DNA from 2 places in the Lactobacillus sp. RTP31084st1_F9_RTP31084_210423 genome. Region 1 is predicted to be linked to the other one. Evidence: predicted binding sites of a transcription regulator. Region 1 holds the regulator's gene; the other holds the start of a gene.
The links. Region 1 encodes NrdR, which represses ribonucleotide reductase genes. Its sites were predicted from a motif close to ACACNATATATNGTGT; they were not measured.

Region 1 (15,828 bases):
AAGTTAAGATATGTATTTAAACTAGGCATTTTGAAAAAGACACCTAAAAGAGAGTAATTTGAAAATGAAAATAAAAGAAGAAAAATAATCCCAGAAATACCCCAAAAGCAATAATTCTGAATAGTTGGTAGATTTCGATAAGTAAGTAATAAATCAATAAATACTAATAAAAAGATCCCATTATAATTCATTCTGACAGCAAAAAAGATTGCAAAAGCAAGTATAAACTCAAGGATCAGTAATAAAAGCGTATTTTGAGTAGAAAAATGGTGATGGTAGAGAACATACATAACTAGTACTAGTAGACCATAAGAAATAATACATTCGCTAAATAAAATCATGGGCGAAGCTGGAACGCGAGCTAGCGTAGTTAAGAGTTCTGAACTTAATTGGTGGTTTAGGATATATTGCGTGATTAATAAAAATTGTGCACCGATAAAAGAGATAATAATAAAATTTAAAGTTACCATGAAGTGGCGCATAGATACTAAATATTTGAATTTCATTATTGCCACCCCGTGATGTTAAAATTCTTAATATTCTTAGACGTAATAAGTTTAACAGGTAAAATGATTTCTTTTTTTACTTTTTGATGGTTTATGAGTTCATAAGCAACCTTGATAGCAACTTTACCTATTTGGAGTGGCGATTGAGCTACAGTTGCTTTGACATTAGCATTTTGAGTACTAAGCATTTTTTTAATATTTTCCGACCCATCAATACTGTAAATAGCTATTTTAGAGCTTTTATTATTGGCGTTAATTGCTGCTAAAGCACCAACGGCAGTTTTATCATTCAAGGACATAATAGTATCGAAATTTTTACCCTGCTTAAGATATTTTTGAACTTTTGGATAGCTATTTTCAGATTGTCCAGTGGTATTGATTTTATCTACAATATGAAAATTTTTATTATTTTTAATTGTATCTTCGAATCCCTTGATTCGATCAACAACAGAAATAGCAGTTGGCTGCTGCAAAATTAGAATATTAGCACTTTTTTGCTTTGACATTAGTTCTTTAGCACAAAGGACGCCGGCTTGATAGTTGTTTGAGCGAATAGTACAGTCCACATAATTACTTGAATTTTCAAGCTGACTATCAACAACAATAATTTTAATGCCCGCTTCGTGGGCTTTTTTTAATGCTCTAATTAGCTTAGTAGATGTTCCATCAACGGGATTAATAAAAATAACCTTAACTTCGTTTTTGATGAAATTATTTATTTCATTAACTTGATTGTTAACGCTCAGTTCTGGATTTCGACTGTAAAGGATGTCGTTATGATCATCTATTTCATTTGCAATCGGTTCATTTAAAGTTTGATAAAAATCATTATTCATTGTCATATACGTGCTACCAAATTTAATTGGTCTATGACCAAATGGCTGCGCGTAAAAGAGGTAGATAATCAATCCAATGATTAGTAGCGGAAAGATTACTTTACTTATTCCATATAATTTCTTCATTTTAATCCTTTTAAGCCATATTTTATTACATGTGTTGTATCATGCTTATTTTATAAAAATTTTAAAAATAAGTTAAGCTGAAAAATGTGACAAATGTCATATTACCTAGCTGGAAAACGATTACATTTGGCACTTATGCACACGCTTTCATAATGATAAATTATACCTGTAATCAAGAGAAGGGGTGCAAAAGTGAAAAATCTAATTTTAGTTTCTCATGGTAAATTCGCTGAAGGTCTTAAAACTTCATTAGATATGTTTGCTGGAGACGCAATTAACAGAGTCCATACTTTGTGTCTATACAACGGAGAATCAGCTGATGATTTTAAGAAAAAGGTTAATGACTTTTTCGATAAACAAAACTTTAATTCAGAAGATGAATTTATAGTTTTAGCTGACATTATTGGTGGAAGTCCGTTAACAACATTTTTAAATGTTTTTTCTGAAAGAGGATTAATGGATAAAAGTGTTGTTTTGGGTGGAATGAACTTCACTATGGCTTTAACTGCAACTGTTTCTTTAGACGCAATGAGTAAAGAAGATATTGCTAAAAATGCTTTAGATGAAGCTAGACAAGCATTAAAGCAATATGAAATCACATCAGATAATAGTTCAGATGATGATGACGATATTTAGGAGGAAATAAAAATGACTGTATCACTTGTTAGAATTGATGACCGTATGATTCATGGATTAATTACTACTCGTTGGGCAAAGGAAGTTCCATGTGATGGAATTATTGCTGTAAATGATAAAGCCCACGATAATCCAATTTTGAAAGAAGCTTATAAATCAGCAGCTGAAGGTCAAGGTAAGAAGTGCTTTGTTTGGACAATGGATCACTTTAAGAAAGTACAAGACAAAGTTTTAGCTTCAAACACTCGCTACTTTTTAATTACTAAAAACCCACTTGATATGAAAACTATTTTAGTTGATTGGGGATTTAAGCCAAGTGATGTAAATGAAGTGATTGTTGGACCAGGTAATGACCGTCCCGGTGCTATTAAATTAGGTGATAACCAATCATTTACTCAAGAAGAAGGAGATGCTTTTGAAGCAATTGCCGATAAGGGATATAAGATCCACTTTGCACTTCTTCCAGATAAGCAAATTGGTTACTGGGATAAGTTTAAAGGCAAGTTTGGTTATTAAAAATAATTTATAAGTATAGATAAAGGTAAAAGAGGTAGAAAAATGACTATAAGTTGGTTACAAGCTTGTATTTTTGGCTTGCTAGCATGTTTATGTTCAAACTCTTGTATGGCTGGACAAGCCATTGGTAATTATATGATTGGTCGTCCATTAGTCGGAGGATTAATTTGTGGACTCGTAATGGGGAATGTTCCATTAGGTATTGCCTGTGGTGTGGCTACACAGCTTGTTTACATTGCCTTGGTAACTCCAGGTGGTACTGTTTCAGCCGATGTACGTGCTATTTCTTATATTGGTATTCCTTTAGCAATGGTTGCGATTAGTTCTAGAGGTTTAAGTCCTTTCAGTAGCCAAGCAGCTAATATGGCTAAATCATTAGGTACTTTAGTTGGTACTATCGGTTCAGTTTTGTTCTACTCAGTTGCATTCCTTAACTTGGTTTGGCAATCATTTGGTTGGAAAGATATTGAAAACAATAAATTAGATAGATTATACGCAGTTAACTTTGGCTGGCCATGGGTTTCTCACTTAATCTTTTCATTCTTGCCAACAGTTTTAATGACTCACTTTGGAGCACAAGGTGTTACTGCTTTACGTAACGCACTTCCAATGGATGGTATTCCAATGAAAACCTTGTTCACTGTAGGTGCTATGCTTCCATGTGTTGGTATTGCTATTTTACTTCGTCAGATTGTTAATAAGTCAGTAGACTTTATTCCATTTTTAGTTGGTTTTACATTAGCTGCTTCATTAAAGTTAAACTTGGTATCAATTACTGTAGTATCTTTACTCTTCGCCGTAATTATGTACGAAATTGAAATGAGCAAGGGTAAGACTACTCCAGTAGCTGCTAATACAAATACACCAGTAGATGATGACGATGAGGAAGACGAGGATATTTAATGATGGATGAGAAAAAGATTAGTCAAAAGACTTTAAATAAATCCTTTAACTTATGGTTCTGGGGAGCATTAACTTGTTTCTCTCAAGAACAAATGCAGACATTTGGTTATTTAGCTTCAATGTTGCCAATTATTAAGGAACTATATCCTGATAAGAAAAAGCAACAAGAAAATATTCATGCATATACCGCATTCTTTAACACTAACCCAATGTTAGGTTCAGTTATTATTGGTACGACAGCTAGTTTGGAAGAAGCTCGTGCAAATGGTAAGGGAATTGACGGCGAAACTATTAATGATATGCGTGCTGGTTTGATGGGACCAATTGCAGGTATCGGTGATTCATTAATTGATGGTACTTTAATTCCTATCCTTTTGGGTATTGCCCTTGGTATGTCTAGAAATGGTTCACCAGTTGGTGCAATTTTCTACATTATTGCTTGGAGTTTAATTGCTTACTTTGGTCAACGTTTCTTATACTTCCGTGGATATAAATTAGGTGATAAAGCTGTTGATATCTTAGTTGGTACTCAAGGTAAGGCAATTCGTAAAGCTATTTCCATTGTCGGTGGAATGGTAGTTGGTGGTGTTCTTGCAAGCTGGGTAAGTGTAACGACTTCATTGAAACTACGTGACTCAAGTGGTCGTGTATTTATGGATTTGCAAAAGCAACTTGATAATATTTATCCTGGTTTGCTTACTGTTATTGTTACCTTCTTATGTTGGTGGTTAATGGCTAAGAAGCATGTTTCAGCTATTTGGACGATGATCATTTTAATTGGAGTTGCCTTCTTAGGTGTCTTAGTTGGTTTCTTCAACCCAGGTTTATCATACTAATTAAAAGCTCGGAGGGGATTAGTAATGACAATTGAAGAATTAAAAAAAGGCTATGTCAACGAAGTTAATTATCAAAAAAAGATGTTAAAGAATTTGAAGTCTTGGTTTAATTTGTTTTTTATGATTAGTACAATCGGAGTTGTTTTAATCTATTACTACCATGCCAAAACTCTTTGGTTGTTTATTACTGGTATAGTTCTCTTTGTTTTAGGAGCTTTAGGTATGTCGATCTTTGGCTATGGACAATGGAAGGGTCGACAGAATTTAAACTTGTTGATAGATGATTATCAACAAAAAGTAACTTTTTTCACGAAAAACGTAGAATCTAAATAAAAACCTTTTCCCCCGTATAAAATTTTTGCTTAGATACTTACTTAAAAGAATCACATTGATAGCGGACAATGTGATTCTTTTTTTATCTTTTGAAATATGTTTGATATCTAACAATTTTATTTTATAACGTGTTTGTTAGACAGCTAACCAAATTAAGGAGATAAATATGGAGACACTGAAAAAGTTAATTAAACAAGCAACTACTCAAATTGATCGTGAACGTGAAAACTTTGCTAATAGTTTAGGCGTAACAGGCGTGCAAATGTCAGTAATTGATTTCTTATCTAATCATCAAAACAATCTTGCTTCGCAAAATGAAATTGAGCATGAATTTAATATTAAACGATCAACAACTACAATCATGCTGCAACGGATGGAGAAACGTGGATTAATTGTTAGAGTTGATGATCCTAAAGACAAAAGAAAAAAGCAGGCGCAATTAACCGAATCTGCCTTAAAAATAGTGCCAAAAATTAGGCAGTATATGAAACAAGATAATGAAGAAGTTTTAGACAATTTATCAATGAAAGATGTAAATACCATTACAGCATTTCTAAGGAGCATAAAGGAGGGAAAAGCAAATGACTAAGGAAAAAATTCCTAAGCATGTACTTGCAGCAATTTTTTCGACGGGCATCCTCCCCTTTAGTGGGGTAATTATTGAAACTTCAATGAATATTGCCTTTCCAACTTTAATGAAAGAATTTAATTTAGCTACTAATACAGTTCAGTGGCTGACATCAATTTATTTGTTAACTATTTCGATCATTGTACCTTTATCAGCAAATTTAAAGGCGCACTTTAAAACAAAAAAGCTGTTTATTACAGCTAATTTATTATATTTAAGTGGTTTAATTATTGGTGCCTGTGCACCTAATTTTGAATTTTTATTAATTGGTCGAATTGTTGAAGGACTAGGAACTGGGATTGCTCTTCCTTTAATGTTTAATATCATTATGGAGCAAGTTCCAAAAAGTCGAGTTGGCGTAATGATGGGCGTTGGAAATATGATTACTGGGATTGCACCAGCTTTAGGGCCAACTTTTGGTGGTCTTGTTGTGACTCACTTAGGTTGGCGCTGGATCTTTTATATTATGATTCCCTTTATCTTGATTTCATTGGTACTTGGAATTGGAGGAATTAGACAAAAATCACAACTGAGAGAGGTTAAATTTGACCTTTTAAGTATTCTATTAATCGCAGTCTTTTTTATTGGAATGATTTTAGGCTTTAGTAATTTAAGCACTGGAAATTATGTTGCCTTCAATTGTTTAGGAGCTATTTTAATTGCTTTAATTTCTTTGGGATTGTTAATTTATCGGTCAAATAGAATTAACGACCCAGTTTTAGATTTAAATTTGTTTAAAAATAAGTTCTTTGCTGCTCACGCTGTTGGATTTTTCTTAATTCAGATTATTTCATTAGGAAATGCATTTTTATTACCAAACTTTATTCAATTAGTTAATGGCAGTTCCGCTTTAATTGCTGGATTAGTTGTTTTACCAGCAGGATTTGCTGGTGCATTTTTAGCTCCGTTTGGTGGGAGTTTACTTGATCGATATGGTGCAAGAAGACCGATTTTAATTGGTTCTAGCTTTATGTTGTTAGAATTGCTTATTTTTACTATTTTCACAAATAATTTAAGTAATTTTCTTATTCTATTTATTTACATCTTTTATATGGGTGGAATGGGAATGATGATGGGATGCGTTATGACGGACGCGCTAGATCATCTTGAAAAAAGTGAAGTAACCCAAGGAAATGCAATTTTGAATACTTTGCAAGAATTTGCTGGTGCGGTTGGTACGTCAACAACTGCCGCTTTTGTGGCATTTGCGCAAAGAAATGCTGGATCAAAAGGCGCAATTCCTACTGCTCATGGTACCCATTTAGCTTATATTTTTTTATTAGTCCTCGTGTTAGTCATCATTGCTATTTTTATGAAATATACTCAAGCACGCAATAAAAATGATTAAGCGTAAATAAAGAATGATAAACTGGACTTAAAGTTATTAGTTAACGTTTATGAGGTGTAATTATGAAAAAAGTTCATTTATTAAAGTCACCTTTCTCATTTAAAGCTCCAGAGTTAAAAGATGACCATGAAGTAGAGACTTTCTTTAATTCAGTTCCTTATTACAAGCCAACTGAACTTAAAGATTTGACTAATTTGGCCAAGCACTTAAATGTTGCAGAAATTGCTGTTAAAGATGAAAGTAGTCGCTTTGGCATTAATTCTTTTAAAGGTGCAGGTGTCTTTATGCTATGGCTTGCTGCATTGCTGAAAGAGCTGGTCTTGATGCAGATAAGCTTACATATGATGAATTAATGAAGCCTGAGGTTAGAAAGGTAGCAGAAAAAATCACTTTCTATACTGCTACTGATGGTAATCACGGACGTGGAATTGCTTGGGCAGCAAGTAAGCTTGGAACTCATGCAGTAATCAAGATGCCTAAAAGCTCAAAAGAAATTCGTGCTGATCATATCCGCAAGATTCAAAATACAGAAGTTGAGATTACTGATAAAAATTATGACAATACCGTCAAAGAAGTTAAAGAACTCTGCGAAAAAGATCCTAATGGAATTATGATTCAAGATACTGCATGGGAAGGCTATGAGAAGATCCCAGGTTGGATTATTAAGGGCTATGGCTTAATTGTTGATGAATTTTTACATCAAATGAAAGAAAAACCAACTCATATCTTTTTACAAGCTGGTGTGGGTTCTCTTGCAGCTGGGATTATTTTAGGTTTAGAAGAAAGAATGAAACCTGAAGAATTACCAGTCATTACAATTGTTGAACCTGAGACAGTAGCTTGTTACTATCTCTCAGCTCAAAAAGCTGATGGTAAGCGTCACCACTTAGAGGGACTAACTAAGACAATGATGGCTGGCTTAAACTGTCAGACTCCAAGTATCACTGCATGGCCAATAATTCGTGATAGTGCAAAGTTTTATGGAACATTGAGTGAAGACGTTGATGCAGAAGGAATGGCACGTTTAGGTCATCCTCTTGAAGGAGATCCTAAAGTCGTTTCTGGTGAATCTGGTGCTGCTGGTTTTGCCTATGTTTATGAAATTTTATCTAATCCAGCTTTAGCCAAGGATCGCGCCGAATTAGGTCTTGACCAAAATTCACGCATTATTGTTTTAAGTACAGAAGGTAATACTGATCCTGATAATTACCATAAAATTGTTGACGAAAACAATCCATTTTAGGATTTAAAGTTCAAAACAAATGTAGATAATTAAATCATGTAAGAAAAACTGTTAAAATAGGTAAGAGACTATTTGACAGTTTTTTTATTTAAGGAGAAAAAGATGGCACAAAAGAAATTACTTTTAATTGACGGTAACTCTGTGGCCTTTCGTGCCTTTTATGCTTTATACCGTCAGCTGGATCGCTTTACTAGCCCAGATGGTTTGCATACAAATGCAATTTTTACTTTTAAAAATATGCTTGATGCGATTATGAAGCAGACTGATCCAAGCAATGTATTAGTTGCTTTTGATGCAGGAAAAGTTACTTTTAGAACTAAAATGTATCAAGACTATAAAGGTGGTCGACAAAAAACTCCAAGTGAATTATCAGAGCAATTGCCTGTAATTCGTGAAATGCTTAAAGACTTAGGTATCAAGAGCTATGAACTAAAGAATTATGAAGCAGACGATATTATTGGCACACTTTCTAAAATGGGAGAAGAAGCTGGTTATACTGTTGACATTGTAACTGGGGATCGTGATTTAACACAGCTTGCTTCTGATAAAACCACGGTTTTAATAACTAAGAATGGAGTTGGTGATACTGAGGCATATACGCCAGAACATATGAAAGAAGTTAATGGCGTAACTCCAACTGAATTTATTGATATGAAAGCTCTGATGGGAGATAATTCTGATAATTATCCAGGTGTAACGAAAGTTGGTCCGAAGACAGCTTCACGTTTAATTCAGAAGTATGGTTCTGTTGAAAAACTTTATGAACATGTGGATGAAATGAAAAAATCCAAGTTAAAAGAGAACTTAATTAATGATAAAGATAAGGCTTTTTTAGCTAAAAAACTGGCCACAATTGATCGTGATTCTCCAGTAGAAGTGACCCTTGCTGATACTAAGCTGGAAGAACCTAATATTGAAGACTTACGTAATTTATATGAAAGATTAGGATTTAAGAAGTTTTTAGCTGAGTTAGGCGTAAGTGGAGTGAGTGCTGGTAAGCAAGAAAGCGAGAAGTACGAGTATCAAGAGCTGACAAAAGAAAATATCGCTGAACTTGGTAAAACTAATGAAAAGGAAGTAACATTTTATCTAGCAATGTTGGGTGATAACTACCATTTAGCTCCACTTGAAGGATTTTCATTAAAAGTTGGCGATAAAATCTATGTTTCTAAAGATGTGGTTTTACTGCAAGAAACTCCACTTTGTCAAATGCTAGAAGATAAGAAGATTAAGAAAAATGTTTTCGATATTAAAAGAACCTATGTAGGTTTACATCGGCTAGATATTGATGCAGAAGGATTAGACTATGATATGCTTCTAGCTTCTTATTTAGTTAATAATGAGAATAATTCTAACGATCTTGGTGAAGTAGCGCATTTATATGGCGATTATTCAGTAAAAACTGACTTGGAAGTTTATGGTAAAGGTAAAAAGAAAGCTGTACCTGAGGATGATGAGTTCTTTGAACATTTAGCAGCTAAAGTCGTTGTAATTGAGAAGTTAAAGCAGCCACTTCTAGAGAAATTAAAAGATCATGAGCAAGATGATTTATATGAAACAATTGAAATTCCAGTTGCTTTTGTCTTAGCTAAAATGGAAATTACTGGAATTAAGGTTGAAGCATCAGTTTTAAATCAATTAGGCAATGACTTTGCACTTAAATTACAAGAACTAGAACATAAGATTTATCAACAAGCTGGTGAAGAATTTAATTTAAATTCACCAAAACAGCTAGGTCATATTCTTTTCGAAAAATTAAACTTACCACCAATTAAAAAGACCAAAACTGGCTATTCAACTTCTGTTGAAGTATTAGAGCAATTGAAAATGAAGAGTCCAATTGTTTCGGAAATTTTAGATTATCGTCAAATTGCTAAAATTCAAAATACTTACGTTAAGGGACTGCTCGAGTGTATTCAACCAGATGGAAGAATTCATACCCGTTATTTACAGACTTTAACTGCAACAGGTCGTCTTTCATCGGTTGATCCTAATTTACAAAATATTCCAACTAGAACTGATGAAGGAAAACAGATTAGGAAGGCTTTTGTACCTTCAACTAAAGACGGCTATATCTTTTCTTGCGACTACTCACAGGTTGAATTAAGAGTTTTGGCATATGTTTCCGGGGATGAACATATGCAGGAGGCATTTAAATCTGGTTACGATATTCATGCCCACACTGCAATGAAGATTTTCCATTTGGATTCACCTGATGAAGTAACTCCGTTAATGCGTCGGCATGCTAAGGCGGTCAACTTTGGAATAGTTTATGGTATTTCTGATTATGGCTTGTCTAAGAACTTAGGCATCAGTCGTAAACAAGCAAAGACATTTATTGATAATTATTTTGAACAATATCCGCAAATTAAGAATTATATGGATAAGGCAATTAAGGAAGCTCGCGAAAAAGGCTATGCAGAAACTATTATGCATAGAAGACGCTATTTACCAGATATTCATTCAAAAAATTTCAACGTTAGAAGCTTTGCTGAAAGAACTGCAATTAATTCTCCTATTCAAGGTTCAGCTGCTGATATTATTAAAATTGCCATGATTAATATGCAAAAGAAACTTGATGAATTGCATTTAAAGACTAAAATGGTTCTACAAGTACACGATGAGCTTATTTTTGATGTACCGAAGGCTGAATTAGATACAATTAAGAAAATTGTGCCAGAAGTTATGCAGTCAGCTGTAACACTAGATGTTCCACTGATAGCTGACTCTAACTGGGGTCATAATTGGTATGACGCTAAGTAAAAAGTAGGTGATTTAATGCCAGAGATGCCAGAAGTTGAGACAGTTAGACGGACTTTAACTCCCTTAGTAAAGGGAAAAACAATTGCTAAAATAAATATTTGGTATCCTAAAATTATAGTTAACGATCCAGCTGAATTTATTAAAAAATTGACAAATAAAACGATTTTGAAAATTGATCGTTATGGCAAGTATTTACTCTTTAGGTTCAATGGCGACTTAACAATGGTTTCGCATTTGCGCATGGAAGGAAAATATCATTTAGTTAGTCCTGATACACCTAAGGGAAAGCATGAACATGTAGAATTTATTTTTACTGATGGGACTGCCTTACGTTATGATGATGTGCGCAAATTCGGTAGGATGCATTTAGTTGAAACAGGAACTGAAAGAAAGACGACTGGAATTCGTCATCTTGGACCTGAACCTAATACTGCTGAATTTAACTTAACCTATTTCATTAATGCTTTGAGCCGGAAGAAAAAGAATATAAAGAACACTTTATTGGATCAGACAATTGTGTGTGGTTTAGGAAATATTTATGTAGATGAAGTACTCTGGAAGAGTAAAATTCATCCCCTAAGTAGCGCTCAAGCTATTCCTGCTGATAAGGTGAAGAATTTATATCAAAATATCAACCGTACTATCGCTATAGCAACTAAGGAACGCGGAACTACTGTTCATACTTATTTAGATGCTAATGGTAAAATTGGTGGTTATCAAAAGATGCTGCAGGTTTATGGACATGCTGGTGAAGAGTGTAGTAAGTGCGGCACTATTTTAGAGAAGATTAAGGTAAATGGACGCGGAACTACTTTCTGTCCGCATTGTCAGGTACTATATAAATGACATATTTTTTAGGATTAACTGGCGGAATAGCCAGTGGTAAAAGTACAGCTGATGAATTTTTTGAAAAGCAAAATATTCCGATTATCGACTCCGATTTAATTGCTCATCAGATAATGGAAGTAGGCCAAAAGGGTTATCAGGCAATAGTTAATTATTTTGGCAGCAATATTCTTAATGATGATCAAACAATTAATCGTCATAAATTAGGTGGAATAGTTTTTAATGATAAAACTAAGCTGAAAAAATTAAATGAGATAACTCATCCACTTGTTCATCAGAAAATTAAACAACAAATGGAGCGATACCGTTTAAATCAAGAAAAAAAAGTTGTAGTTGATGTGCCTTTACTATTTGAATCTGGTTTTGAAAGCTTATGCGATGGCGTTTTGGTTATTTCTATTTCACCAAAACTGCAGGTTAAACGTCTGATGAAACGAAATAATTTCACTAGAGAAGAAGCTTTGGTTAGAATAAATAATCAAATGCCACTAAGTGAAAAAGAAAAAAGAGCTACCTATGTGGTAGCTAATACTGGTACAATAGATGACTTAGAGAAAAGATTATCTGATTTATTACAAAAGATAGGCAGGTAGAGAAGATGGAATGTCCAAATTGCCACAAGAATGCTTCAAGAGTAATTGATTCTCGTCCAAGCGATGAAAATAGAGCAATTAGACGACGCAGAGAATGCGAAAATTGTGGTTTTCGCTTTACTACTTTTGAAAGAGTAGAGCGCTCGCCTCTATTGGTAATCAAAAATGATGGGACTCGTGAGGCCTTTAACCGCGATAAAATTTTGCATGGCGTAATGATGGCTGCGCAAAAGAGACCAATTTCAAGCGAACAACTAGATACTTTAGTAGATCATGTAGAAAATGAAATTAGAAAGCAAGGTCTTAATGAAATTTCATCTAAAGACATTGGTAATTTGGTGATGAAGGAATTGGCTAATTTAGATGATGTAGCTTACATTCGATTTGCAAGTATTTATCGCCAATTTAAAGATGTTTCAGGATTTATGGAAGCCATGGAAGATATGATGGCTAAACATGATAAGGAGTAGGTAGCCTGTGTTTGAAAGTGCTGACCCTAAGCAGCCTTTTTATGTGGCTAATCAAGTAGCTGTTAGTGAAGAAAATATAAAAGTTTTAACTACTCTTTTTGAGCCTCTTGTGGGTATTCGTGGAGTAGGATTATATATAACATTGACAAAAGAATTTGATGAAGTACCTTTTGCCAAAGATTATAAAACTTTATATCAACTTCAAGATCAAACAAACTTAAAATTAGAGGACTTATTTAAAACTTTGCATCATTTAGAGGCAACAGGCTTAATTAAGACATTTTTAGGTTCAAATCCTGTTTTAGGCGAGGTTTTGATTTTTGAAGTAGAAAAAGTTCCTTCAGCAGACGAGTTCTTTCACACCTTTTTACTTTCAAGTTTGTTGCTTGAACGAGTAGGAAATGTAGCTTTTGATCGTTTGGTAAAAAAATTTACTCCGCGAACTTTTGTCGGTTTAAAAGATGCTAAGGAAGTTACTAGTGGCTTTTTTGATGTTTTTCACTTGAGTGCTGAAAATGCGATTGATGCACCAGTTGAAGTTAAAGAAGCGGCTGGTGAAGTTCCTAAAGATACCAAAGGTGAAATTAAGTTAGGTAATGAGCCAGTAAAAGTTGACTGGAGCTTTTTGGTTGATTTGTTTGAGAGCTATCATATTAAGAAAGAAGAAGTTTTAAAGCACCAGGTAGAAATTAAACAGATTATTGATTTTTACCATTTAACTGAGCAAGAATTTGTCGAAACTGCGCTGATTACGATGTCAGCTGGGGCAGATAAACTCAATATGTATGCAATTCAAAATGCAGTTAATGAAAACTTTGGACTTAATCGCAATAAAAAAATGGTTAAAAAGCAGTTACGTCAAACTCCTAAAGATGCTGATCATGCAATTAAAAAATTATCAAAAGCAGATGCAGATCTAATTCGTGCAGTAGATAGTAAGGTGCCAACTGATTATTTATACGAATTAAAAGAGAAAAAAGGTGGCTATGTAACTGCAAATGAAAAGAAAGTTATCTTTCGTTTGCAAGATCAAATGGGGTTAACACCACCTTTAATTAATTTGATTGTTCATACTTGTTTTGAATATGATGCTGTGTTGACTAATAATTTAGCTGATCGAATTGCTAATGATTGGCTTCAGCAAGGAATAACCACGCCAACTGAAGCTATCGCATATCTTAAGGAACGAAAGAATAAACGTAGTCATCAATATTATCGTGCTCCCAAAAAGAATATTCGTAAGACAACTGATTGGTCGAAGTATGAAAAACAGCATCAAAATAAGAAAACAACCATGTCAGCTGAGGAAAGAAATCGAATCTTTCGTGAATTCGGTAAAAATGAATAGGAAGTGTTGTACTGGTGGAAGATATTTCTGAAGTAATCACACGTATTATCAAGAAAAGAAAATTGAGCGAAGATGGGAAAAAGATTGCTAAAACAGCAATAAAGCATCCCAGTGTTCAAGCCTTTCTCGCACAAAATAAAGACAAATTAAATAAAGAAATTGTCCAGGCTTCTCTTCCTACGATTTTTAACTATGTTGAGCAAATTGAGGCGCCAAACCCTGTGATGGAAGGATATACGCCAAAGCTTTTTCTTAATGGAAAGGTAATTGATATTACCTATGTTCCAACTGAGGCAAAGTTAAACTCAGAAGCTAAAATGCGGGCAGAACGCAGGATTGAATTGATTGATCTACCAGGAAAACTACGTCATGTTGAACTAGAAAATGTTGATTCAACTCCTGAACGGGATGCTGCATTAAATGAAGTAGCTATGTTTTTAGCCAGTTTTAAGAAGAACAAACACATCAAAGGTTTGTATCTAACTGGTGATTTTGGTGTAGGAAAAACGTATATCTTAGCTGGGTTAGCTAACGCTATTGCGCGTCAAGGAAGTCGAGTAGTCTTTTTACATGTACCTTCTTTTATTGCCAGTTTGGGGAGCCATTTTCAAGATAATAGCTTAAGTGACGAGATTGATCGTATTGCGTCAGCTCCTGTTTTAGTTTTTGATGATATTGGAGCAGAGACTCTAAGTGAATGGTCACGTGATGACGTGTTAGGCGTTATTTTGCAAAAACGCATGGATAATGTTTTACCAACATTTTTTAGTTCAAATATGACAATGGATGATTTGGCTGAACATTTTGCTGAAACAAGAAATAATGTTGATGAGGTTAAGGCAAGACGCTTAATGGAGCGGGTTCGTTTCTTGAGTAAAGAGGTTTTTGTTGGCGGTAAAAATCGTAGAAATTAATTTCAAATTTTGCTTGCATCTATTTGATGAGCTAGTATAATGAAAGTCAATGAAAGACATGATTTTCTTCAACTCAGAGACAGGAGCCTAGTTCTGGAAGCTCCTGATTAGAAGAAAACCCCAATTTCATTCCTGAAATTTTTATAATTTGGTTAGGTACCATTAACGACCTTTAGAGGAATTAATTCTTGGTAATTAATTCGAATTTCGGGTGGAACCACGTATTTTAACGTCCCAGCGCTATTTTTAGTGCTGGGATTTTTTATTTGGAGGTAAAATTTTATGAGTTTTTCTGTAACTTTGCCAGACGGCTCAAAGAAAGATTTTGACAAGGCAGTTTCTGTTAAAGAACTAGCATCTTCAATTGCTACTTCTCTAGGAAAAGCTGCTGTTGGTGCAAAAATTAACGGCGAAATGAAGCCTTTAGATTACGTTGTTGATGAAGATGTAGAAGCAGCTATCATCACTGATAAGGATGAAGAAGGTTTAGATATTTTACGTGCTACTGCTGCATTCTTGCTTGAAGCTATCGCTAAGCGTAAGTATCCAGAATTACGCTTGGGTATGCATGAAGCAGATGAGGGTGGCTTCTTTGTAGATACTGATAAAGAAGATCAAATTAAGATTACTGAATTGCCAGAACTTGAAAAAGAAATGCAAAAGGCAATCAAGAATGGCGAAAAGATCGAATATACTTCAATGAAAAAGAGTGAATTGGAAGATATCTTTAAAGATGACCAATTCAAATTAGATCTTTTAAAGGACGAAAAAGACGAAGTTGCAGTTTACAAATTAGGTGACTTTGTTGACTTTGGTTTTGAAGCTTTATTACCAAATACTGGTAAGATTAAGAACTTTAAGCTTTTATCAGTTGCTGGTGCATACTGGTTAGGTAAATCTTCTAACCCAATGCTTCAAAGAATTTTTGGTACTGCATTCTTTAAGAAGGCAGCTTTAGATGAAGATTTAAAGCGTCGCGCTGA
Region 2 (15,828 bases), on a different contig from region 1:
CCAAATGTATCAAGGCCATTTGTTGGTTCATCCAAAACTACTAAATCTGGGTTTCCCATAAAAGCGAGCGCAATACCAAGACGTTGGCGCATTCCTGTTGAAAAGCCTTTAACCTTTTCCTGATTATGATCGCCAAAACCGAGCGTGTTCAAGATTTGCTCTTGATCCTTATTTTCAACATGGTGCAGCTTTAATTTCAATTTGATATTATCTTCAACAGTTAAATTGTCAAATAAGCCTGGTTCTTCGATTAATGAACCAATAGTTTTTAAATCTTCTCGCTTCCAGTTTTCACCCTTAAAATTAATATCGCCTTCAGTTGGCTTTTCAATTCCACTAATCATTTTCAAAAGAGTTGACTTACCAGCTCCATTTGGTCCCATAATGCAGTAAATTTTTCCTTCAGGAACATGAATATTGATTTGATTCAAAACATGTTTATTTTTGAAGTTTTTGCCTAATTCTTTGGTGGTTAAAATATCAGTCATCTTAATCCCTCAATTTATATTTATACTTTTTCTATACCTATCTATTCTATTTTACCGCTCAAAGTGCATAATTCGAAATTCTAATCATTTTTATTAATAAATTCATTGACATCTTTTTTTAAGCTTGTTATCATAATTGCAACAATTATCGTCACAGTAGTGCTTATGTTAAGCGTCAGAGAGCTGGTGGTAAAGTGCGAACCAGTCAGGCATAAGTTACGAATTACAGCGATCAATCTTTTATTCGGCCACAATCAGTGCCGTTATCACCTGATGAGAGTGCTGCAAACATGCAGTAGATAGGTGGTACCACGGTAATGCGTCCTGTTGATTAATTTCAACAGGACTTTTTTTATGGAGGATTATTTATGAAAAAGAAAGTATCTTTTCTAGAAGCAATTATTATTTTACTTTTAATTATTCTAGGCATTTCAGTAATTAAATTTGGTTTAATGCCAGAAGTTCCAGTTTTATTCACCGTTTGCTTATTAGTCTTCTGGCTCAGACTACGTGGAAATGACTGGGCTTCTATTCAAGATGGAATCAAGGAAGGAATTGGCGTTGCTATTATTCCAATCTTTATTTTTATCCTAATTGGGGCCTTGATTGGCTTATGGATCAAGGGCAGTATCATCCCTTCAATTATGGTTCTTGGCTTTCACTTAATTAGCGGACAATTCTTCGTTCCTTCTGTCTTTATTGTTTGCTCAATCGTGGGGCTAGCGATCGGAAGCGGCTTTACTACAATTTCAACCGTTGGAATTGCCCTCTTCGGAATTGGTGCCAGCATGAATGCCAATCCTGCTCTTGTTGCTGGAGCAATCATTTCCGGAGCAGTATTTGGCGATAAAATGTCTCCTTTATCGGATTCCACCAACCTTTCTTCCGCTGTTGCAGAAAGCGAATTATTCGCCCATATTAAAAATATGATGTGGTCAACAATCCCTGCTTTTATTGTTTCTTTAATTCTTTTTTGGATTTTAGGAAATAGCGGATCAATTGATGCTTCAAAGATTAATCATACTGTCGCAGTTTTACAGCATAACTTCATTATTACTTGGTGGGCAATCATTCCAATTATCTTAATGTTAATTTGTGCCTGGAGAAAAATCCCCGCTATTCCTACTTTATTTTTAAATATTGCTGTCACTGTCATTATGATTTTTATTCAAAATCCTCATCAATCCCTTACTGACTTAACTAACCTCATTATGAAAGGGTTCGTTGCCAAAACTAGCGACTCATCAGTGAACGCTTTGCTGACTCGTGGTGGTATTTCCAGCATGATGGATACGGTTGGCTTAATTATTGCTACCTTATCTCTTGGTGGTTTATTAATGAAATTCAACATTGTTCAAACTGCCATGGAGCCTCTAGTTGAACACCTTAAAAAGCCTGGTCGTTTAGTAATTACTACCATTCTTTCAGGTATCTGTATTAATTTATTTGTCGGTGAACAATACCTATCTGTTATCTTGCCAGGACGCGCCTTCAAGCAAGCATATGACAGAATTGGTCTTGCACCCCTTGCTCTCAGTCGTGTTCTTGAAGATGGAGGCAGTGTAATTAACTACCTAATTCCGTGGGGAGTAGCTGGTTCTTTTGCAGCTTCTACTCTTGGAGTTCCCGTTTTAGCCTTTATTCCATTCACATTCTTTAGCTTACTTTCTCCTGTCTTTTCAATTCTTTCTGGGGTCAGCGGAATTGGCCTAAAGTGGCAAAATAAGGCTGAAAAATAATTTGTTATTGATAAAATCCGTACTATATGCGCTTACATAGCAAAATAGTACGGATTTTTCATTGACGAAACTTTTAATACATTGTAAATTATTAGTAATTAAAAACATATTAAAGGAGGAATTGGATGGAAACAAATCATTTTCTAGTACTACAAACCGACTTCGGCTTAAAAGATGGTGCCGTTAGCGCCATGCACGGCGTAGCTCATTTGGTTGCTCCGCACGTTGCTGTTTCAGATTTAACTCATGAGATTCCACCTTATGATATTTGGGCTGCATCTTACCGCCTCTATCAGACAATCAAGTATTGGCCAAAAGGCACGACTTTTGTTTCGGTAGTTGATCCAGGTGTTGGTTCAGATCGAAAGAGTATTGCAGTTAAAACAAAAAGCGGACATTTTATTATTACACCTGATAACGGCTCATTAACTCATGTTGCAACTTATATGGGACTTGAAGAAGTAAGAGAAATCGACGAACAAAAAAATCGTCTTCCTTATTCTTCAGAAAGTAACACCTTCCACGGCCGTGATATTTATGCTTACAATGGTGCCCTTCTAGCTGATGGTGAAAAATCCTTTGAAGATCTAGGAGAGCCATTAGACCCAGCTTCAGTTGTAAAATTACCACTTACTGAAGCTAAATTAGAAAATAATCATCTAAAGGGATCAATTGATGTATTGGATATTCGCTTTGGTTCTTTATGGACGAATATTCCTTATGACTTAGTTAAAAAAGCTGATATCAAACGTGGCGACAAACTTACCGTCACAATTACTTATCAAGGTCAAACTTATTATCATGATACAATACCTTTTGTTACATCATTTGCTGATGTAGCAATCAAAGATCCTTTGATGTACATCAATTCATTAGTCAATGTAGGTATTGCGCTAAATCAAGCTTCATTTGCCGATACCTACAAAATTGGTACTGGAAATGATTGGAAAATTGATTTAACTAGAGAATAATTTATTTACGGGGGAAAAATTATGAACAAGCAAAAAGGTTTATCAGTAAAAAGCGTCGTTGCAATTGGTATCGGAGCAGCAATCTATGTTATTTTGGCACGTTTCACTTCAATTCCAACTGGAATTCCAAACACTAATATTGAAATTGTCTACCCATTCTTAGCTTTACTTGCCACTATTTACGGACCTGTTGTCGGCTTTTCTGTTGGTTTCATCGGCCATGCACTAGGTGACTTCTTAATGTATGGTCAAACTTGGTGGAGCTGGGTTTTAGCTACAGCTGTTTTAGGTTTGATCATCGGTCTTTACGGTATGCGCCTTGACTTAGATAATGGCGTCTTCACTGTTAAGCAAATGGTCGGCTTCAACGTGGTCCAAATCATTGCTAACGTTATTTCTTGGTTAGTAATCGCACCAGTTGGCGATATCTTAATCTACAGCGAACCTCAAAACAAGGTCTTCTTACAAGGAGCCACTGCAACCATTACTAACTCACTTGCTATTCTTATTTTAGGAACCATCTTGCTTAAAGCTTACGCAGCAACTAAAGTTAAGAAAGGTAGTTTACGTAAAGACTAATCACGAAAGGTTACTCAATTAATGACAGAACCGATTATTGAATTTAAAGATTTTTCATTTAAATACAATAGCCAAGCTGAACCCACTCTTAAAAAGATTAATCTCAAAATTAATAAGGGTGAGAAAATTCTCTTGGCCGGACCTTCAGGCAGCGGCAAATCTACAATTGGTCGCTGCCTTAATGGTCTTATTCCAAATATTGATCAAGGCAACATCACAGGTAAATGCTTAGTAAACGGAAAAGATATTACTAAAACTAGTCTTTTTGACTTTTCATTTACTACTTCCACAATCTTACAAGATGCAGATAGCCAATTTATTGGTCTAACAGTTGGCGAAGATATTGCTTTTGCTCTTGAAAATGATTGCCAGCCTAAAGCCAAAATGCATCACACTGTAAACCAATGGGCAGAAGAACTCCAAATTAAAGAGCTTCTTAAACAATCGCCGCAAAGCCTTTCTGGCGGTCAAAAACAAATTGTTGCCCTAGCCGGCGTCTTGGTCGATGAATCACCAATTTTACTTTTCGACGAACCGCTTGCTAACCTTGATCCTGCTTCCGGACTCAAAACAATGGCTATTATCGATAAAATCCAAAAAGAACTTAATGCCACAGTTATTATTATTGAGCACCGTGTCGAAGAAGTTTTGAGTCAGCCAATTGATAGAATAGTTTTAGTTAATGATGGTCAAATTGTCGCCGATGAGCCTACTAATCAACTTCTTCATGAGAATAGTTTAGAAAAAATTGGCGTTCGTCAGCCGCTTTATTTAAAAGCGATGACAGCCGCAGGTATTAACTTAAGTTCAATTAAAAAGCTAGACAAAATTGCGGACTTACCTACTTCTGACTCAATTAGCCAAGAATTAGAAAATTGGGTTGATCAAGTTCCAGTTAAAGAAAGTACAGCTACTCATCAACCTTTATTAAAACTAGACCATGTCGGCCACCAATATAATAAAAATCAGCCTTATCCTTTAAAGGACGTTTCTGCTACCATCAATCAAGGCGATTTTATCTCAATTGTCGGTCAAAATGGTGCCGGTAAAACCACTTTATGTCGCATCATTTGTGGTTTTATTTCTAATGAAGGCAAAATTACACTTAAAGACCAAGATCTAGCTAATTTATCAATTAAAGAAAGAGCCGAAAAAATTGGCTATGTAATGCAAGATCCTAATCAAATGATCTCGCAAAAAATGATTTTTGATGAAATAGCTTTAGGATTACGTCTGCGTAACGTGGATGAAGAAACGATCAAACAAAAAGTAAATCAAACTTTAAAAATTTGCGGTCTTTATCCTTTCAGGCACTGGCCAATTTCTGCTCTTAGTTTTGGGCAGAAAAAACGTGTAACAATCGCTTCAATTTTAGTCTTAGAACCAGAAATCATTATTCTAGATGAGCCAACTGCTGGTCAAGATTGGAAGACATATACCGAAATTATGGGCTTTTTAAAACACTTGAACAAGCTAGGCAAGACCATCATTATCATCACGCACGATATGCACTTAATGCTCGAATATACTACACGCTCGCTTGCCTTCACTAAAGGAAAACTAATCGCTGATACAAGCCCGATTGAATTACTAACTAATCCTAAACTAATTAAAGAAGCGTCTTTAAAGAGAACGAGCTTATTTGAACTTGCGCAGCATTACGACTTGCCTGATCCAAATAAATTTGTGCAAGCCTACATTAATTCTGAACAAAAGAACTGGAAGGATGAAGATTATGAATGATAGTAAAATTTTAGGCTACCAGCCAGGGAATAGTTTTATCCATGCCTTGAATGCTACTACAAAGATGATCTTTTTAATTCTAGTTTCAGTTGCTTGCATGGTTACTTATGACACTCGCTTCTTAATTGCAATCTGTATCCTATCCTTGATCTTACTAAAAATAGCAGGTATTAAATGGAAACAGGTTTCTTTTATTGTTAAGTTCATTATTGTTTTTGCCATAATTAATATCTTGGCAGTTTTCATTTTTCAACCCACTTATGGCGAAAGCTTATACCATTCAAGAACAGTTTTAATCAATGCGGGATACTTTACCTTAACTGCTCAGGAATTATTTTATTTGCTTAACGTTAGTCTGAAGTATATCTGCTCTATTCCCCTAGTTCTGCTCTTTTTATTAACAACCAATCCTAGTCAATTTGCTGCTAGCTTAAATAAAATTGGTGTCAGCTACAAGGTTTCTTATGCCGTTTCTTTAGCCTTGCGCTATATCCCTAATATCCAGGAAAGTTACTGGTCAATTTCTGCTGCTCAACAAGCACGGGGAAATGAACTTTCTAAAAAAGCATCTCTTGGCAAGCGAATCCATGGAACATTAAACATTGTGACCCCGCTTATTTTTTCAAGTCTTGACCGTATTGATACGATCAGTACTGCCATGCAGCTTAGACGTTTCGGCTCAAAGAAAAAGCGGACTTGGTATGTAGCCGAAAAATTTAGCTTGGCTGACTATTTAGTTACTAGTCTAGCTTTCATTCTTGTTTTAGTTGTTATTTTGCTCTTTAAAGTCAATTCAGGACGCTTTTACAATCCATTTGTGTAAAAGTTTCTTTTACTGTTAAGATACGTTAAAATATATTAATAATAATGAAAGAGGGAGAGCTTATGAATAACTTTTCACAAGAACCAGAACGTCGTACAATCGTTGACGTAACTGGCTTAAATAGATTCTTAAGCAGAATGTACGGTATGATGACAATCGCCGTTTTAGTTTCTGCTTTAAGTGCTTACTTAACAATGACTGTCTTTAGAACTCAAGTAATGACTTTATTTGCTAGCAACCCAGCAATGACTTGGATTTTATTGTTAGTTCCACTTGCATTAACTTTTGGAATTAGCTTTAGAGCAACAAGAAATCCCGTAGCTAGCTTCGTCATGTTAATGATTATGGCAATTGTTTACGGAGTTGAATTCTCATTGATTGCTGGTGCCTATACTGGTCGCAGCATTGCTTCCGCATTCGTTGCTTCATCAACTGTTTTCATTACGATGGCAGTAATTGGTACAACTACTAAGAAGAACTTAAATAATCTCGGCTCTTATGCTTCTGCTGCCTTGATTGGTTTAATTGTTGCCATGCTTATCAACATGTTCTTAAGAAATCCAATGGTTTCTTACGTCTTTTCATTCATCGCAGTTATTATCTTCACTATCTTAACTGCTTGGGATGCACAAAGAATGAAGCAAATTTACGAAAACTACGGTGGTCAAGTTTCAGTTGATGGTTTGGCTGTTGCAGGTGCTTTAGCACTTTACCTAGATTTCGTTAACTTGTTCTTACAATTCTTACAAATCTTTGGATTTAGTGACAGAAATTAATAATATTTATGAAAAAATGCGAGGTGCTTTTGAAAGTTACCTCGCATTTTTATTTTGTGTTCAAATTTACAAAAAATTTCAAAATTTTTTTGTCCCTCTTCCTCCCCATTCTCATGCAATTTTTCCCAATACAAATAACAATCTATAGTGTTTTTATTCAAGAAAAATACTAGATATTGTGTTATCCTCTTAAGTGTCGACAAGATATTGTACTTAGGGAGAGATAAAAATATGTCTGATTTGAGAATCACACTTGATCCAGATTTCATTGCACAAACTAAAAAAGAAGTTACTCCTCACTGGGGTGAACTTGGTTGGGTTACTTATAAACGTACTTATGCTCGATGGCTCGATGATAAAAATCGCTCTGAAAATTGGGACGAAACTGTTAAACGCGTGATCGAAGGTAATATTAATCTTGACCCACGTTTAAAAAATGATCCTAGCGAAAAGACCATTCATGAATTAACAGCTGAAGCTAAACAGTTATTTCGCCTAGTCTATGGTCTAGCTGCTACTCCATCTGGTCGAAACTTATGGATCTCAGGGACTGATTATCAAAAGAGAAATGGCGATTCACTAAATAACTGCTGGTTTATTGCCATTCGTCCACAAAAATATGGTAATAGCCACATTGTTCCTGCTTATCTTACACAAGACCAAATTGCACCATCAATGCCTTTTTCATTTTTATTTGACCAATTAATGAAAGGTGGCGGCGTAGGCTTTTCTGTAGTTGACGAAAACATTAACCAAATTCCAAAACTTGATCAAAAAGTAGATTTGGCTATTGTTATTGACAAGAAGAGTAAGTCCTATGACGCATCCCTTAAGTTAGGCGCTACTGATCTTGATGAATGGAAAAAAGCTAATCAAGAAAAAGAAGATTACATTTACTACAAGCTCCCTGATACTCGTGAAGGTTGGGTCTTAGCGAATGCTCGTTTAATCGACATACATTTCAATTCAACTAATCCTGAGAACAAGAAAAAACTAGTACTTGATATCAGCGATATCCGCCCTTACGGAGCTAAAATTCATGGATTCGGTGGTACAGCTTCTGGTCCAATGCCACTAATCGAAATGCTCTTTGACATTAATCAAATTCTTAATGATCGTGCTGGTCAAAAACTAACTGCAGTTGATGCAACAGATATTTGCAACTTAATTGGTAAAACCGTCGTTGCTGGTAACGTTAGAAGAAGCGCAGAACTAGCACTTGGTTCAAGCGATAACCAAGCCTTCATTACTATGAAGCAAGATAAAAAGAAACTTTACCACCACCGCTGGGCATCAAATAATAGTGTTGCAATTAATTCTGAGTTTGATAACTATCAACCAATTGCTGACAGTATTCTACACAACGGTGAACCTGGTGTTGTTAATCTAGAATTATCCCGTAACTATGGCCGCATCAAAGATGGTTACCAAGCTGGAATTGATAGTGAAGTTGAAGGAACTAACCCTTGCGGAGAAATCTCCTTAGCTAATGGTGAACCATGTAACTTGTTTGAAGTCTTTCCTTTCATTGCTCAAAAACAAGGCTGGGATCTGAAAGAGGCCTTTAAACTAGCTGCTCGCTACACCAAGCGTGTTACCTTTAGCCCATATGATTGGGAAGTATCTCGTAAGATCATCAACAAGAATCGCCGGATTGGGGTTTCAATGTCTGGAATTCAAGACTGGATTTTATCTACTTTTGGTCACCGCGTAGTGACTGGCTTTAAGACTGCTACTGATTCAGAAACTGGTAAAGAAATTAAAGATCCAGTTTACGACCCTGAAATTATTAAAACAGTCGATGGTCTCTACCAAGCTGTTATTGATGCTGACAAAGACTATAGCCAAGAACTAAACTGTAACACCTCAATTAAGCACACTACAGTTAAGCCATCTGGTACTGTTGCTAAACTTGCTGGCGTTTCTGAAGGGATGCACTTCCACTATTCTGGCTACTTAATTCAACGTATTCGCTTCCAAGAAACCGATCCTCTTCTTCCAGCCTTAAAAGACTGTGGCTACAAAACTGAGCCTGACATTTACACGCCACATACAATTTGCGTTGAATTTCCAATTAAGGCAGCTAATGCTGACAGTGATAACTTTGCTTCTGCTGGAACTGTTTCAATTGCTGAACAATTTGCTACTCAAGCTTTCTTACAAACTTACTGGTCAGATAATGCGGTAAGTTGTACTATTACATTTCAAAATGATGAAAGCGATCAAATAGCTCCATTATTACATCAATATCGTCATGCAATTAAATCTACTTCACTTCTGCCTTACTATGGTGGCTCCTTAAAACAAGCTCCAAAAGAACCGATTAGTAAAGAGAAATACGAAAAAGCAGATAACCACATTACTGGTAATGTCGAAATAGTCTTTGAACAAACTAATGATGATCAAAAGGGTCTTGAATTAGTAGATCAAAGCGATTGTGATAATGGTGCTTGTCCAATCAAATAATAAGAGGAGTTTCTAGAAATGAAAAACACTAAAAAGTTAAGTATTTTTGCTGCAATTATTTTATTTTTTACCTTCAGTCTAACTGGTTGTCAAAATAATCAAGAAAAAGCTAAACCCAAAACTGACCAAATTACAGTTACTTACACACTAAAAGATAATAAAAAGACTTTTGCTAACAAAAAAGTTCACCTTAAAAAGAACTCTACTGTAGCTACTGGTCTTAAGAAAAACTGGAAAGTAAAGAGCCAAAAAGAATTTATTACTGCTATTGATGGTAAAAGTCAAAATTCTCAAAAAAAGATTTACTGGACTTATACAGTAAATGGCAAAATGGTAAACAAAAGTGCCTACCAACAAAAGCTTAAGAACAAGGATAAGGTAGTCTTTACCCGGAGTAAATATTAATGGCTACCGAAGAATTAGCTGGAACTAAGAGGCTCGCACTCTTAGGAGTTTTGACCGCCTTATGCGTTGTTTTGAGAATTTTCAAAATTATTCCGGTTCCTAATGTTCAACCAGTTACAACAATTATTATGCTTACTACTCTCTTTGTAAGTGGAGGGATGGGATTTGCCCTAGCTATCTTAACCATGATTATTTCTAATATTTTTCTTGGTTTTGGTATTTGGACAATTCCGCAAATTCTAGCTTACGGTGGTTGTGTTTTAACAATTCTACTATTTAAAAAGCTAACTCCCCTAACGAAATGGTTCTGGCTGCAATTAGCTCTGGTCGCATTTTTAGGAATTGAATATGGTATTTTAGTAGATTTAGGAATGACGATTTTCGGTGGTTTACCAGCCTTTATTGCATACTGGGCAGGTAGCATTTTATTTGATACCTATCATGCAATCGGCAATGTTGTTTTTTACTTACTTTTATATAAACCTATCTCTTTAGCACTTAAGCATTTCTTTGAGGATTAATATGACACTTAAAATTTATACTAAAGTCGGCGACCAGGGAAAAACCAAGCAAGTTAGCGGTAAGATGGTGCCAAAATATGACTTACAAATTGAAACTCTCGGCAATCTTGACGAACTCCAATCTTACTTAGGTGTAACAATCGCCAACTTATCAGATAACTGCCAAGTTCTAAAAGATGAACTACAAAAAAGGCAAAAAGAACTATATCAATTCCAAGCTGATATTGTCGTCAGACGACATCAAGAAATTACTCCAGATAAGGTAAAAGAATTGGAAAGTAGAATTGATAAGATTACACAGCAATATCCTAGGATTCCAGCTTTTATCCTTCCTGGTGGTTCACCCACCGCTGCCAATTTGCAGTATAGCCGTACATTGGCACGGCGCGCTGAACGATCACTAGTTGAACTAAATGACAAAAAGCAGCCAATTTCACCTTTTAATCTGGAATATATTAATCGCCTTTCTGACTATCTATTCACGCTAGCACGCTACGCTAATGTCTTAGATGGATATCAAGAAGTCAAAAGTAAATAAAAATGAACTCCGTTAGAATAAGATCTAGCGGAGTTTTTTTGTGATAGTTAAATTTGTAAATCAATTTTGCCTGCCCTATACTTAATTTATAAGTTTATATAAGGAGTTATTTATGACAGTTCATATCACGAATTTATATGGCATGGCAATGAATAGTGTTGCGCAATTAGCACAACAAATGGTCGCTAAAATCGGAGTCCAAATGGGAATGAACGAACTCGGTATTTACGCCTACCACTGGAAAGAAGAACCAGACCAAGCTAAGAGTACTCGTTTTGACGGCATTATTGCCTCCTTATCAGTCGGCGATACTGTTATCTTCCAATCCCCTAATTGGATAGCAATTGAATGGGATCAAGCTTTGATTGATCATGTTAATATGTCAAAAAAATCATTTTTATCCACGACGTTATTCCCTTAATGTTTGAAAGCAATCGATACTTGCTTCCTCAACATATTGACTACTACAACAAGGCAGATGTCTTAATCGTACCTTCTAAAAAAATGTACGACTTTTTAAGAGAAAATGGATTAAAAGAAAAACCTTATGTTGTACAGCATTTTTGGGATCACTATCCTTGTCAAATTAATTATTTTGTTACCCCGCAAAATAACAAGGTAATTAATTTTGCTGGTAATGCAGACAAGTTTGACTTTGTTAACAATTGGGGAAATCCACGCGTTAAGTTACAAGTCTTCTCAGATCCATGCAAAAAATTTGAAGATCAAAACTTAGAATTTATGGGTTGGAAAAATGATCCGATCTTACTTGAAGAATTACGTAGATCTGGTGGTTTCGGCCTAGTTTGGTCAGAAGAACCTTACTGGTCAGAATATATGACAATGAACACTTCATATAAACTTAGTACCTACCTTGCTGCTGGAATTCCAATTATTGTAAATAGCCAAACTCCCGAAGCAGAAACTATTAAACGTAAGAAAATAGGAATCATTGCTGATAGTTTAGCTGAAGCACAAGCCAAGGTTCTTCAAGTCAATGATGATGAATATAAAGAAATGACTGATAACGTGGAAAGCTTTGCTAAATTAATTCGTGAAGGTTATTTCACTAAAAAAGCCTTAGCCGATGCAGTAGTTAAAGCCAGATACGAATAAATTTTGTTCATTGTATGCCGAATTTAAATTAATCCATAATCTATATACAAAAGGGTTGCTAAGCTCTCAAATGCTCAGCAACCCTTTTTATTAGTTTTTCCACTTTTCAAGAATAGCCAGTTTTTGTAGTGTATCTCTGTATTTCAAATATTCTCCCTTATCTAACGCATGATTTTTCCATTTTTCTAACCGATACCGATAAGCAGATTCTTCATTACTCGTATCAAAACCAATTAAACGTAGAATTGTAATTCTTTCCTCAATTGATCGTAAAGGAAAGACATCAGTTTCACTTACACTGGCTGATACGCTTGATTTTAAAATACGATGCGTATAAATCGCTTTATTTTCATACGCAATTTTATTTGCAAGTAAATATATCTTCCATGTAGTCAAATCATCTTCTACTGGAACATTTTCAGGATAAACTATATTTTTAAATAAAGAGCGTTTATACAATTTATCCCATGGAACGGTAAAAACTAAAGACATATTGTAGTAATCAGTGCGATACTGCAAACTAAACCATTCTTTGATTGAATAATCTTTTTCAAAATAGCTATCTTTATTTAGCCAATAAGCAAAAGTCGACTTATCATCATAAAAAATGTTGAAATTCCCTGCTGCTATATCAGCCTTATTTTTTACGGCTAAGTTATACAAGTCTTCAATATGATGTTGATCAAGCCAATCGTCATGATCGACAAATAAAACGTATTCGCCAGTTGCTAGGGTAAGGCCTGCATTTCTGCTTGAACCAACCCCACCATTTTTCTTATGAAGAACTCTAATTTGATTATATTTTTCACGATATTCTTCACATATTTCTGGTGTATGATCAGTTGACCCATCATCTACTAAGATAATCTCTAAGTTAGTATAAGTTTGAGTCAGAACACTTTCTACACACTGCTTTAAATATTTTTCATCATTATATACTGGTATAATTACAGAAACTTTTTCACTAGTATCCATTTTAAACTTACTCAATTCTCTCTATTACCTGACTACTATAAGTCTTATCATGAATTGGCGCGATATTTGCATCACGATTAAATTCGGCCGTGTGCTTATTCTTTAATTTTACTTTATCAGTAACTCCCATTTTGAACCATTCATATTCTGAATCAATATGACCAATGTCAATCTTTTGATTATTAAGATCTTGCAAATCATCTACAATAACCTTAGCTGTAGGTCCAAGCATTAATAAGATCAACCGATTTTGGGCATTATTTCTAGTTGCCTGTTCAATTTGATCAATCTTTTCATATGAATTCTTAGCTGGACACAAAATTCTCTTAATTGATTTAGCATTATCAAATAAATCATTTCCTACGCCTGAACGTGAATACTTACCTTCCACAATTAAAACATCACGTTGATTCCAAATCTGTCTTAACTTTTCAAAATAACCAGGACTTTCGCTTTTATCGACTAAGTCAATATATGGCCTTGACACAAAAGTAGATCCATACCAATTTCTAGTTTGTTCTATTCGCTTCAAGAAAGCAGCATTCTGCGGGAAAAAGCGCTTCTTATAAGTTCTTTGAGCATAGTCATTGTAGCGTGCCAAATCTTCAAATACATCTGGCAAACAAATCAGCGTATTGTCGTAATTGCCGCTTAAAATAATACTTTCTAAGCGTAGAGCTAATTCTTTATTGTAGTCTTGATAAAAAATGGATTCACCACGAATAATATTAAATTCGCCATCTCCAAAACGAATGACTGACTTATGTTCATTCAAAATTAAGTCTAATGATTCATCAATATCTTTTACTTTAATGTCAAAAGCAGAAGTTTCCTTTTTCTTATCAATTATTTTTTTAATTGCCTCTACCATTTCATCTTGAGCGTCATTTGCGAAAACATAATATTTATCATAAGAAATATTATTATTTTTCGTTTCTTCAAAAGAAAGAATTGGCTTTTGCTGGTTAATAATTTTTTCGGTAACATCATCTTCCTTAAGATAGTTAATATCTAAAGAAAAGTCAGCATTGCTAATTAAATTATCTAAAGTTGGATTCATGACAAATGGATATAATTGGACATTGTCATACTTTACCAACTTTTCTAGGAGCCACGACATATTGGTATATGAAGCAATATTAAAGCGGACATTAGGTAATTTTTGAATTAACGACTCTAAATCTTTTGTTTCGGCAACACGAGCAAAAATAAATGTTTCAGCATCAAATTCTTTTCTTCTAATCTTGCTCTTATCGAATTTACCATAGTGCTTAACAATATCTGACCATTCTAAATTATGATATTGCCACCAATTATTTCTTAGATTTCCTGTTGAAACTAAATTAAACGGATTATCATCACCAGAATAGTTAATAATTCGAGGAATAGGCACCCTATTGTAATTATCAAAAACTACTTGTTTATTATTCCAATAAGCATTCTTTTCAAGACCAATCTGATAATTGTATGATAAGTTTAATTCACCAATTTGGTTTTTAAATACCTCATTAATAACCGCCTGATCACTAGCTACTGCTTGCTGCTTACTCATCTCAATCAGCTTAGAACTTACCTTTTTCTCACGCCAGCGCTTATTATTGATGAGCATCACTCCTGAGTTAAATTGGTCTGGATTTTGATAATCATGTACAGCAAACAGCATCTTATCATCAAAATTCATTTGGAAAATGCTTTGAAGATTATCAGTTACAATTAAGTCTGAATCAAGATAGAGAACCTTATCGGCTGAAATTAAATCAGGAATTAAAAAACGACCAAAAGAAATTTTCTTAATTTGATCAGAGCTAGGCTGAACATCACCTAAAAAATTCGGATCAATTTTTTCATCAATTATCTTACTTCCAAATTGGTTTACGTATTGATTAACGTTAACAAACCATTCATGTGGAATATTAAAGTTAATAATATGAATTTCTACATGTCGATTATGAAGAAAAATTGACTTAAGCGTTGTCTCAATTTTATTTAAATCGTTAACATCAGCATCTAATGCAATAGTATCCATTCATTCTCTTCTTTCTATAAGACTAGGTATCTCATAACTACTTGGCTAATTGTCTAATTCTTTGCACCATTTGATTTACTTGATCATCATCAAATACCTCATACCTTGAATATTTATTATTTTTATCTGCTGTTGATTCAAATGATAAGATTGGAATGTCTTTTTCTTTTATTTGTTCAACAATATCTTTTTCTTTATTTCCTTCATTTATATCTAGATAAATATTTGTATTCTTAAATAAATAATCCAGACGTTTTCCAATTACAAAAGGATACAAAGTAATATTAGGATATTTAGCCAAATGCTTTAAATTCCAAGCCATATCACTCCAAGCCGCAACATTAAAATGAAATTCTGGTAGCTTTTGCACTAATTCTTCTAAATGATCAATAATAGCTGAGTTAGTAAAAGTAAATATTTCTCCAGCAAAATGTCTTTCTTTTAGTTTATCCAAATTTAATGGCTTATACTTTTCTACTACTTGGCTTAACTCTAGATTTCGATAAAACCACCAAGTCTCCCTCATTCTTCCTTCAGAAAAGATATTGAACGGTTTATCATCTGAAATATAATGAATTATTTTTGGATTCTTTACTTTATCCAATATTTCAGTTGCTGTTTCTGTATTAGAATTATTTGACCAAAATAGAAATCTATCCGCA

Region 2: the regulator NrdR is predicted to act here: its motif matches at 7,286-7,301, upstream of nrdJ (ribonucleoside-triphosphate reductase, adenosylcobalamin-dependent).

Annotation. Positions count from the first base shown of each region.
Region 1 is NZ_JBCOVH010000001.1:76,073-91,900, forward strand. It holds gene AB5359_RS00395 (sensor histidine kinase) at 1-506, opposite strand, end outside; gene AB5359_RS00400 (substrate-binding domain-containing protein) at 506-1,468, opposite strand; gene AB5359_RS00405 (PTS sugar transporter subunit IIA) at 1,661-2,104, shown strand; gene AB5359_RS00410 (PTS sugar transporter subunit IIB) at 2,117-2,620, shown strand; gene AB5359_RS00415 (PTS sugar transporter subunit IIC) at 2,663-3,523, shown strand; gene AB5359_RS00420 (PTS system mannose/fructose/sorbose family transporter subunit IID) at 3,526-4,359, shown strand; gene AB5359_RS00425 (hypothetical protein) at 4,384-4,692, shown strand; gene AB5359_RS00430 (MarR family winged helix-turn-helix transcriptional regulator) at 4,859-5,281, shown strand; gene AB5359_RS00435 (MFS transporter) at 5,274-6,668, shown strand; gene AB5359_RS00440 (hypothetical protein) at 6,731-7,021, shown strand; gene AB5359_RS00445 (diaminopropionate ammonia-lyase) at 6,958-7,911, shown strand; gene polA (DNA polymerase I) at 8,014-10,674, shown strand; gene mutM (bifunctional DNA-formamidopyrimidine glycosylase/DNA-(apurinic or apyrimidinic site) lyase) at 10,690-11,520, shown strand; gene coaE (dephospho-CoA kinase) at 11,517-12,113, shown strand; gene nrdR (transcriptional regulator NrdR) at 12,119-12,583, shown strand; gene AB5359_RS00470 (DnaD domain protein) at 12,591-13,931, shown strand; gene dnaI (primosomal protein DnaI) at 13,946-14,845, shown strand; gene thrS (threonine--tRNA ligase) at 15,128-15,828, shown strand, end outside.
Region 2 is NZ_JBCOVH010000005.1:76,191-92,018, reverse strand. It holds gene AB5359_RS09415 (ABC transporter ATP-binding protein) at 1-488, opposite strand, end outside; gene nhaC (Na+/H+ antiporter NhaC) at 857-2,227, shown strand; gene AB5359_RS09405 (S-adenosyl-l-methionine hydroxide adenosyltransferase family protein) at 2,353-3,198, shown strand; gene AB5359_RS09400 (ECF-type riboflavin transporter substrate-binding protein) at 3,220-3,777, shown strand; gene AB5359_RS09395 (ABC transporter ATP-binding protein) at 3,799-5,520, shown strand; gene AB5359_RS09390 (energy-coupling factor transporter transmembrane protein EcfT) at 5,513-6,343, shown strand; gene AB5359_RS09385 (Bax inhibitor-1/YccA family protein) at 6,406-7,119, shown strand; gene nrdJ (ribonucleoside-triphosphate reductase, adenosylcobalamin-dependent) at 7,351-9,585, shown strand; gene AB5359_RS09375 (DUF4430 domain-containing protein) at 9,604-9,990, shown strand; gene AB5359_RS09370 (ECF transporter S component) at 9,990-10,511, shown strand; gene AB5359_RS09365 (cob(I)yrinic acid a,c-diamide adenosyltransferase) at 10,513-11,049, shown strand; partial or broken gene AB5359_RS09360 (sugar transferase) at 11,162-12,165, shown strand; gene AB5359_RS09355 (glycosyltransferase family 2 protein) at 12,256-13,140, opposite strand; gene AB5359_RS09350 (SP_1767 family glycosyltransferase) at 13,148-15,166, opposite strand; gene AB5359_RS09345 (glycosyltransferase) at 15,204-15,828, opposite strand, start outside.